Regions from separate parts of the Streptomyces sp. NPDC002463 genome, predicted to be linked through region 3. Evidence: riboswitches for the same ligand, from Rfam matches in the RefSeq annotation. Region 3 holds a riboswitch; each other region holds the start of a gene.
The links. Region 3 has a riboswitch for S-adenosylmethionine ahead of thrC (threonine synthase). Riboswitches for the same ligand answer to the same signal wherever they lie in the genome.
Positions count from the first base shown of each region.

Region 1 (3,269 bases), on a different contig from region 3:
TGGAGTCCTGACACCGCGCGTGGCACGGCCGAAGGGGGCCTCCCGACCGGGAGGCCCCCTTCACCCGTACGAGTGAGCGATCAGCCGCGGTCCGGGACGCAGCGGCCGTCCTCGGTGCGGTACTTCCACTGCGCGCCGTCCCGGACGAGCTCCTTGACGGCGCCGACGAACCGCTCCACGTGCTCGTCCGGCGTACCGGCGCCGAAACTCACCCGGATGGCGTTCAGGGACCGCTCCCCCGGGGCCGCCTCGGGGGCACCGCACTCGCCCGGGTCCTGCGGGTCGCTGCCGAGCAGGGTGCGGACCAGCGGGTGGGCGCAGAAGAGGCCGTCGCGGACGCCGATGCCGTACTCGGCGGAGAGCGCGGCGGCGAAGTGGGAGCTGTTCCAGCCCTCCACGACGAAGGAGATGACGCCCACGCGGGGCGCGTCGTCGCCGAAGAGCGAGAGGACGCGAACCTCGGGCACCTCGGCCAGGCCCTCGCGCACCTTCGCGATCAGGTGCCGCTCGCGGGCGACGAGGGAGTCGAAGCCGGCCTCGGTGAGCGCCTTGCAGGCGGAGGCGATCGAGTAGACGCCGATGACGTTCGGCGAACCGGCTTCATGTCGGGCCGCGGTGGTGTGCCACTCCACGTCCACACCACCGTCGGCCCGACGGGCTACCTTGCGGGACGCTCCACCGCCCGCGAGGTAGGGCTCGGAATCCTGCAGCCAGTCGGCGCGGCCGGCGAGCACGCCGGAGCCGAAGGGCGCGTACAGCTTGTGCCCGGAGAAGGCGACCCAGTCCACGTCCAACTCCTGCACGGAGACGGGGTGGTGGGGCGCGAGCTGGGCGGCGTCGAGCACGATCCGGGCGCCGTGCGCGTGCGCGGCGGCGGCCAGCTCCGTCACCGGCCACAGCTCGCCGGTGACGTTGGAGGCGCCGGTCACGCAGACGAGGGCGGGGCCGTAGGGGTCGCGTTCGGCGAGGGCGCGCTCCAGGGTCTCGACGGCCTGCGCGGGGGTGCGGGGCGCGTTGAGGTAGGTCACGCGGGCGTCGCGCCAGGGCAGCAGCGAGGCGTGGTGCTCGGTCTCGAAGACGAAGACCTCGCAGTCGGCCGGGATGGTGGCGGCGAGCAGGTTGAGCGAGTCGGTGGTGGAGCGGGTGAAGACGACCTGGTCGCCGGGGCGGCAGTCGAGGAACTCGGCGACGGTGGCGCGGCTGTTCTCGAAGAGGTCGGTGGAGAGCTGGGAGAGGTACCCGGCGCCGCGGTGGACGCTGCCGTAGTAGGGGGCGTACGCGGCGACGTCGTCCCAGACCCGCTGGAGGGCCGGCGCGCTGGCCGCGTAGTCGAGCGCCGCGTAGGTCACCTCGCCGCCGGTGACGAGCGGGACGGTCACGTCCCGGCCGAGGACCGGGAGCGGGGCGGCGCAGCAGGGGTCGGCGGACTCGGCGGCGGTGTCGACGGTGGCGGTGGCGGCGTTCGGGCATGCGGACATGGCGGTATCTCCCGGCATAAAAAGGGCGCGAAAAGGCGTGAAAGGGCCCGCGGGGCGGCAGCGCGCGAAGGGCTGCGCCGCACTACGGGTGGAGAGGGGAAGAGGGGCCGAAAGGGCCCTAACGCATTCGCTTGCTCACGAGACAACGCTCCCTAGAGGACCAAGGACCCCAGGGTTAGGCGCAGGGGTCCGCGCTTGCCGCAGGCTTCTGCTCGTACGGCCTGGTCTTCACCCGGGGCACCCCGCCACGGACGGAGGGTTGCCGGACAGCCGGCCGGGGCCTTGCAGCTGTCACTCATGACCTGTTCCAGAACTTATGCCAGACGATCAATACGCCGCAACCCCGTCCCGGCATCCGGGACGGGGTCGCAATGCTCCGTTCATACGACCTCAGGCGTTGCTGGCGGCGATCCACCGCTCCAGGGAGCGGCGGGCCGCGCCGGAGTCGATCGATTCGGCCGCCTTCGCGATGCCGGCACTCAGCTGCTCCGCCAGGGTGCCCGTGCCGGGATCCAGGGCGGTGAGCGCCGCCGCCGCGTTGAGCAGCACCGCGTCCCGTACCGGACCGGTCTCCCCCGCGAGCAGCCGGCGGGCCACGTCGGCGTTGTACGAGGCGTCGGCGCCGCGCAGGGCCTCCAGGGGGACGAGCTCGATGCCGACGTCCCGAGGGTCGAAGCGCTCCTCGGTGACGCCGCCGTCCTTGACCACCCAGACCCGGGAGGTGGAGGTGGTGGTCAGCTCGTCGAGGCCGTCGTCGCCGCGGAAGACGAGGGCGGAGTTGCCGCGCTCGGCGAAGACCCCGGCGACGACCGGCGCCATGCGCGGGTCGGCGACGCCGACGGCCTGGGCCCGCACCTTGGCCGGGTTGGTCAGCGGGCCGAGGACGTTGAACGTCGTCCGGATGCCCAGCTGGCCTCGGGCCGCGGCGACGTGCCGCAGCGAGGGGTGGAACTTGACCGCGAAGCAGATGGTGATGCCGGCTTCCTCGGCGACCTCGGCGACCCGCCGCGGGGTGAGGTTCAGGTTGATGCCGAGCTTCTCCAGGACGTCGGAGGAGCCGGAGGCGGAGGACGCGGCGCGGTTGCCGTGCTTGACGACCTTGGTGCCCGTGCCGGCGACGACGATCGACGCCATCGTGGAGATGTTGACGGTCTTGGCGCCGTCGCCGCCGGTGCCGACGATGTCGACGGCCGGTCCCGGCACCTCGATCGTGTTGGCGTGCGCGTACATGGTCCGGACGAGGCCGGTGATCTCCTGGACGGTCTCGCCCTTGGCGCGCAGCGCCACCATGAACCCGGCGATCTGGGCGTCGGTCGCCTCGCCGCTCATGATCAGGTCCATCGCCCAGGCGGTGTCGTCGGCGGACAGATCGTTGCCGTCGAGGAGGCCGTTCAGCAGGACGGGCCAGGAGCGGCCCGCCGACGTAGGTCCTCCAGCGGGGGTCGCAGCGCTCATGGCAGCTCCTGATGATCACGTGACGGATACACACCCACCCTATCGACCTCCGGGGACGGCAAAGAGCCCCGTCCATCGAATGGACGGGGCTCTCGCCGTGGCGACCTACAAGGTCAGGTGTTCAGGGTGATCAGTGGTGGCCGTGGCCGCTCTGGATCTCCTTGTACTCCTCGACCGTGGGCTTGGCGATCTGGCTGTCGTCGCCGTAGTAGCCCTTGTTGAGCTTGACCCGGAGCTTCTCCATGCGGCCGATCTTGCGCTCGACGCCGTTCTCGTCGACGGCCGGCGGAAGCTCGGCGGCCTCGTACTGCTCGTGCGCCGTGAGGCGGTGCAGCT
Region 1 is NZ_JBIARL010000002.1:231,946-235,214, reverse strand. It holds gene ACFYX3_RS06205 (Lrp/AsnC family transcriptional regulator) at 1-11, shown strand, start outside; gene ACFYX3_RS06200 (aminotransferase class V-fold PLP-dependent enzyme) at 81-1,478, opposite strand; SAM riboswitch class IV at 1,665-1,781, opposite strand; gene trpD (anthranilate phosphoribosyltransferase) at 1,869-2,933, opposite strand; gene ACFYX3_RS06190 (cytochrome bc complex cytochrome b subunit) at 3,064-3,269, opposite strand, start outside.
Region 1: linked by a shared signal. The riboswitch ahead of ACFYX3_RS06200 (aminotransferase class V-fold PLP-dependent enzyme) and the one ahead of thrC (threonine synthase) in region 3 are both predicted to bind S-adenosylmethionine.

Region 2 (3,269 bases), on a different contig from region 3:
TTGGCCTGGTGACGCTCATGCCGTAACGGGCCCAATTCGGCGATGAGTTCAGCGATCACATCGGCCGACAGCCCCGTGATCCGGCGATTGACGACGATCGCTGCACGAGTCACGGTTCCCACCACCCGACCATGATCAACCATCCGGGGCTCGACGCCTCACCGCTTACCGTGCACGAGCTCGTTAGCATCACTATCCGTGAGCCTCCACGGAAAGTGGACCAGGGCCCGTTCTCATCGACGAAGCCACCCGGAGAAGCATTCTGCTGGTCAACATCCTCACTGCGTTCGTGTTCGGCCTGACCACGATCACCTCGGCCGTCCTCTCCGACCGCATGGGGCGACGCCGAGTCCTCATCGCAGGAACCGTGTTCGGTATCGCCGCAGGCCTGCTGGCCTTCCAGATCATGCAGCCGGGCAGCGCAGCGTCCTTCTTCGCCGGCGTCAGCATTCTGATGATCGCCCTGGGCATCCCCTACGGCCCCGCCGCCGCATACCTGCCCGAACTGTTCAAGACCCGCTACCGCTACACCGGCACAGGTATGGGATACAACCTCGCCGGGATCCTTGGCGGCGGTGCGCCGCTCCTGCTCGCCCCGCCTCTGGCCGAACGCTACGGCGGAATGGGAGTCGCCTGGTACCTGTCGGCACTCGGCGTCATCAGCACCCTGTACCTGCTGCGCCTGAAGGAGACACGCGGCGTGCAGATCGAGATCCCCGAAGCCACAGCGGCCGAACCCGCTTGATCTGACGACAGGCGCGGCCGCCCGGTGTTGCCTGCCTGGCCGTCCACTCCGGCTTGGGCGTTGGGCAACGCCCATGCCCGTGACCGGCTGGTTCGCAGAATCGTCGTTGGTGCCGCGCCGCCGTCGCTCTCCCTGAGTACATCTGTCCGATGCCCGTTCCTGCAGGCGGCCACGTAGTTCAGCGAGAGCCTGTACAGGCCTTCCAGGGCACCGCCCGGGTAGGGATATAGGCCACGACAGTGGTGCGGACCTCCTCGGCGCGGCATACACCGCTCAGAGATCGTCGATGATCCGGCCGAGGAAGTCTGAGCACGCCAGCAGGGAGAGCCAGGACCCCACGTGGTGCTGCCGGGTCAGGGGTGGGAGACGGCTTCGGTGAGGCGGTCGGCTGCGTCGACGGCGGCCTTTGCGAGCCGGGCGCCGGGGTGTCGGGTGAGGCGTTGGATCGGGCCGGTGACCGTGACGGCGGCCACGACACGGTGGGACGAGTTGCGGACCGGTGCCGAGACGGAGGCCATGCCGGGTTCGCGCTCTCCGATCGACTGGGCCCAGCCCCGGCGCCGTACGCCGCTGAGAGCGGTGGCCGTGAAGCGAGCACCCTGCAGACCTTCGTAGAAGCGCTCGGGTTCCTCCCAGGCCAGCAGGACCTGGGCGGCGGAGCCGACCTTCAGGGGGAGCGTGGACCCCACCGGCACGATGTCGCGCAGGCCGGAGGTCCGCTCGGCGGCGGCGATGCAGACGCGCATCTCGCCCTGGCGCCGGTAGAGCTGCGCACTCTCGCCGGTGGCGTCCCGGAGGGAGGTGAGAACCGGGCCGGCCGCGGCCAGCAGGCAGTCCTCGCCCGCGGCGGCCGAGAGCTCGCCGAGTCGAGGGCCGAGGACGAAGCGACCCTGCAGGTCCCTGCCGACCAGGCGGTGGCGTTCGAGTGCGAGGGCGAGTCGGTGGGCCGTGGGCCGCGACAAGCCGGTGGAGGCGACCAGCCCCGCCAGAGTGGCCGGGCCCGACGCCAGCGCGCCGAGGATCACTGCGGCCTTGTCGAGGACGCCAACACCACTAGAAATATCCGAAATGTCCATGAAGGGGGTACTCCAGTCTCGGTCCGCGAGCCGAGGCCCGCGGTGACCTCACCCAGGGGAGGGCAGGGATGATCAGCGGGAAAGGACCGAAGCGGTCGGCCGATATGCCGCGGCGATCACGAGATGGGTACGCGGAAAGCCCGGGGCGGACAGAGCCGGGGCGAAAGGCAGCACAGAGAGCACCGTGTCTCCTCATCTTTTCCCGCGCCACGTTGGCGCGGGCCGGAGTTGGCACTGATCCCGACGGCGCGGCGCGAACATGGAACGCCGAGTCGATCGGGGAGTTGCCGGGGCTTCGTAGGGCCGGTCCCTCCACCCCTCTGGATGATTCGCGGGGAACCATACAAGACTTTCGGGGCTACCTGCCAATGGCTTCCTGCCGGGAGGGCGGCAGATCAGGCCGGCTGTGACACAGCCGCAGGGCGAACCGAATCCGGACGGGATCGCGGGAGCGAGGTGGGCCAAGAGACCCCGGACGGTCGTGCCGGCCCGCTACGAGGCAGCCAAATTGGCCGGGGGACTGTAAATCGTTCGGGGCATCCTCCATGATCGGGAGTTACGCCGAACGATTCAGTCCCCCTGCGGCGAGTCCGACCAGGACTCAGCCGGCCGCCGACACCAGGCCCGCTTCGTAGGCGGCGATGACGAGCTGGATCCGGTCGCGGGCGTCGAGCTTGGTCAGGAGCCGGGCCACATGGGTCTTGACGGTGGCGGGGCCGATGAAGAGTTCGGCGGCGATCTCGTGGTTGGACATGCCGCGTCCGACCAGGGTCAGTACCTCGCGTTCCCGCCCCGTGATGCCGTCGACCTGCCGGCCCCGTGACGGGAACGGTCCGGTTGGTCGACGGCCGGCGGAGGCCGGGGGCCGTCCGGCGAACTCCTGGATGAGGCGGCGGGTGACGCTCGGCGCGATCAGCGCGTCACCGGCGGCGACCACCCGGATCGCCGCGATGATGTCGACCAGCGCCATGTCCTTGACGAGGAACCCGCTCGCACCCGCGCGGAGCGAGGCGTAGACGTTGTCGTCGTCGTCGAAGGTGGTCAGGACGACGACGCGCGCCGTGTCGGATCGTTCCGTGATGAGCCGGGTGGCTTCGATGCCGTCCATACCCGGCATGCGGATGTCCATCACCACGACGTCGGGTCCGAGGTCCGCAGCGAGCTCGACCGCCTCCGCGCCCGTGCCGGCCATCCCCACGACGTCGAGGTCCGGGATGTCGGCGATGACCATGGCGAGGCCGGTGCGCACGAGTTCCTGGTCGTCGGCGAGCACGATACGGATCGTCATGCCGGCAGCCTAGCCGTGACTCTGAAGCCGCCTTCGGGCCTGGACCCGGCGCTGAACCGGCCGTTCAGCAGGGCGACCCGCTCGCGCATCCCCGAGATTCCGTGACCGGTCCCCGCACCACCCGTCCGCACCGCACCGCGTCCCCCGTCGTCCACGACGT
Region 2 is NZ_JBIARL010000041.1:34,553-37,821, reverse strand. It holds gene ACFYX3_RS40980 (MFS transporter) at 236-745, shown strand; gene ACFYX3_RS40975 (IclR family transcriptional regulator) at 1,099-1,821, opposite strand; SAM riboswitch class I at 2,011-2,152, opposite strand; gene ACFYX3_RS40970 (response regulator) at 2,423-3,109, opposite strand; gene ACFYX3_RS40965 (sensor histidine kinase) at 3,106-3,269, opposite strand, start outside.
Region 2: linked by a shared signal. The riboswitch ahead of ACFYX3_RS40975 (IclR family transcriptional regulator) and the one ahead of thrC (threonine synthase) in region 3 are both predicted to bind S-adenosylmethionine.

Region 3 (3,269 bases):
AGTGGACCGGCCCTCGGCGGACCGGCCCTCGGCGGACCGGCTCAGGCGGGCCGGCTCAGAGCGCCAGGCCGGCGTCGCGGAACGCGTCCAGGCTCGGGCGGATGGTGACGGTCGCCTGAGAGGTGTCGGCCACCGCGTCCAGGGTCTTGAGTCCGTCGCCCGTGTTGAGGACGACGGTGGTGAGGTCCGGGTCGATCAGACCGGCCTCGACGAGCTTCCTGGTGACGCCGACGGTCACGCCGCCCGCGGTCTCCGCGAAGATGCCCTCGGTGCGGGCGAGGATCTTGATGGCCTCGACGACCTGCTCGTCGTTCACGTCCTCCACGGCGCCGCCGGTCCGGCGGGCGATGTCGAGGACGTACGGGCCGTCGGCCGGGTTGCCGATGGCGAGGGACTTGGCGATCGTGTTCGGCTTCTGCGGCCGGACGACGTCGTGACCGGCCTTGAACGCGACGGAGACCGGGGAGCAGCCCTCGGCCTGGGCACCGAAGATCTTGTACGGCTTGTCCTCGACGAGGCCCAGCTTGATGAGCTCCTGGAGACCCTTGTCGATCTTCGTGAGCTGGGAGCCGGAGGCGATCGGGATGACGAGCTGGTCGGGGATGACCCAGCCGAGCTGCTCGCAGATCTCGTACGCGAGCGTCTTGGAGCCCTCGCCGTAGTACGGACGGAGGTTGACGTTCACGAAGCCCCAGCCCTCGCCGAGCGGGTCGCCGATGAGCTCCGAGCAGAAGCGGTTGACGTCGTCGTAGTTGCCCTCGATGGCGACGAGGTCACCGCCGTAGACACCGGCCATGACGACCTTGCCCTGCTCCAGGTCGTGCGGGATGAACACGCAGGAGCGGAAGCCGGCGCGGGCGGCGGCGGCGCCGACGGCGCCGGCCAGGTTGCCGGTGGAGGAGCAGGAGAGGGTGGTGAAGCCGAAGGCGCGGGCGGCCTCGATGGCCTGGGCGACGACCCGGTCCTTGAAGGAGTGGGTCGGGTTGCCGGAGTCGTCCTTGACGAACAGCTTGCCGGGGGCGACACCGATCTCGCGGGCGAGGTTGTCGGCCTGGACGAGCTTGGTCCAACCGGGGTTCAGGTTCGGCTTCTCGGCGACGTCGGCGGGGACGGGCAGCAGCGGGGCGTAGCGCCAGATGTTGGCGGGGCCGGCCTCGATCTGCTTGCGCAGCGCCTCGGGGTCACCGGTGGGAAGGTCGTAGGCGACTTCGAGCGGTCCGAAGCAGAGCTCGCAGGCGAAGATCGGTCCGAGCGGGAAGACTTCACCGCATTCGCGACAGGAGAGCCCGGAAGCGGGACCGAGGTCGACGGTGGTCGCGGGGGTAGCGGTCTGTACAGCCATGGAGGCGAGGCCCTTTCTCCTCATCTTTCCCATGACGAATTTTTCGCCATGAGACGGATTTGGCACCTTCCCTAGCCGGGGACCTCGCGCAAACAAGCTGCGTCCGTCAGGACACCACTAGGGGTGGTGGCCGGGAGACGGGTGGGCGAGTAACCGACTGGAGGGTTGCCGGGGCTTCAACGGGCCGTTTCCCTCTGCCCCTCTGGATGAGCGGTATTCGATTGTGAAGCGCGGTGGACTTTCGTTCCTGCGCTCCGACGCGGGCGGCACCCCGACGTGCATCGGGCATCCGCGTTGTTCAAGACTGTAACCGAAGGCCCGGACGCTTGGACCGGCCGTCCGAACCGCGAGATGGAGATCACGTGCTGGAAGAGGTGGAACGCTGGCTGGACCGGCGGTCCTGGTCCGTGACGGACCGGCCGCTGGAGCGGATCCTCGCCGCCAAGCGGAACACGAAGGTCAGCGTCGTCCTGCCGGCGCTGAACGAGGAGGCGACGGTCGGGGACATCGTCGCCGTGATCCGCCGCGAGCTGATGACGGAGGCGGTGCCGCTCGTCGACGAGCTGGTGGTGATCGACTCGGGCTCCACGGACCGTACGGCGGAGGTGGCGGCCGCGGCCGGGGCGCGGGTGGTCGCGCGGGACTCGATCCTCCCCCGAATACCGGCCCTGCCCGGCAAGGGCGAGGTCCTGTGGCGCTCACTGATGGTGACGGGCGGGGACGTCGTGTGCTTCGTGGACGCGGACCTGCGGGACTTCTCGGCGGACTTCGTGACGGGGATCGTGGGCCCGCTGCTCACGGACCCGGACGTCGACTTCGTGAAGGCGATGTACGACCGCCCGTTCGGCACCGAACTCGATGGGATCGCCTCCGGCAAGACCCCCGGTCAAGGCGGCCGGGTCACGGAACTGGTGGCCCGCCCCCTCCTCAACCTCCACTGGCCGCTGCTCGCCGGTTTCGTGCAGCCGCTGGGCGGCGAGTACGCGGCGCGGCGCTCGCTGCTCGAACGGCTGCCCTTCCCGGTCGGTTACGGAGTGGAGCTGGGGCTGCTCGTGGACGCCCTGCACACGGTGGGCCTGGACGCGCTCGCACAGGTGGACGTCGGCGTGCGCAAGCACCGGCACCAGGACGGGCAGGCGCTCGGCCGGATGGCGGCGGCGATCTACCGGACGGCACAGCTGCGGCTCTCGCGGGGTCACCTGGTGCGGCCGAGGCTGACGCAGTTCGAACGGGGCGAGAAGGGCTTCGAACCGCGGACGTACGCGGTGGACACGGAGGAGCGGCCCCCGATGGCCGAGATCGCGGAGTACGCGCAACGCCGCGTGGCGTGACGCCCGACGACGCTGGGTGGCCGGATCAGCTCGTCTCGTATACGTACGTTTGAGCGTTTACGGGACGGGCTAGGTTCGCCACATGGCTACTGTGCTCGTGGCATCCAACCGGGGCCCGGTCTCGTACGCGCTCGGCGAGGACGGCTCGCTCGACACCAGACGGGGCGGCGGCGGCCTGGTCTCGGCCCTGAGCACCATCGACACCCGGGAGAGCCTCTGGGTGTGCGCGGCGCTCGGCGAGGGCGACAGGGAAGCGGTCCGGCGGGGTGTCGCCGAGCAGGGCGTACGGATGCTGGACATCGCCCCGGACGTGTACGCCGACGCGTACAACGGCATCGCGAACTCGGTGCTGTGGTTCCTCCACCACCATCTGTACGACATCCCGCGGGAGCCCGTCTTCGACGCGGGGTTCCGCCGCCGCTGGGAGTCGTACCGCACGTACAACCGCGCCTTCGCGGAGGCGCTGGCGGCGGAGGCGGCGGAGGGGGCGGCGGTCCTGGTGCAGGACTACCACCTGGCGCTGGTGCCCGGGCAGCTCCGCGACCTCCGCCCGGACCTGCGCATCGCCCACTTCACGCACACGCCGTGGGCGTCCC
Region 3 is NZ_JBIARL010000030.1:24,239-27,507, reverse strand. It holds gene thrC (threonine synthase) at 56-1,366, opposite strand; SAM riboswitch class I at 1,360-1,555, opposite strand; gene ACFYX3_RS38010 (glucosyl-3-phosphoglycerate synthase) at 1,705-2,673, shown strand; gene ACFYX3_RS38005 (trehalose-6-phosphate synthase) at 2,756-3,269, shown strand, end outside.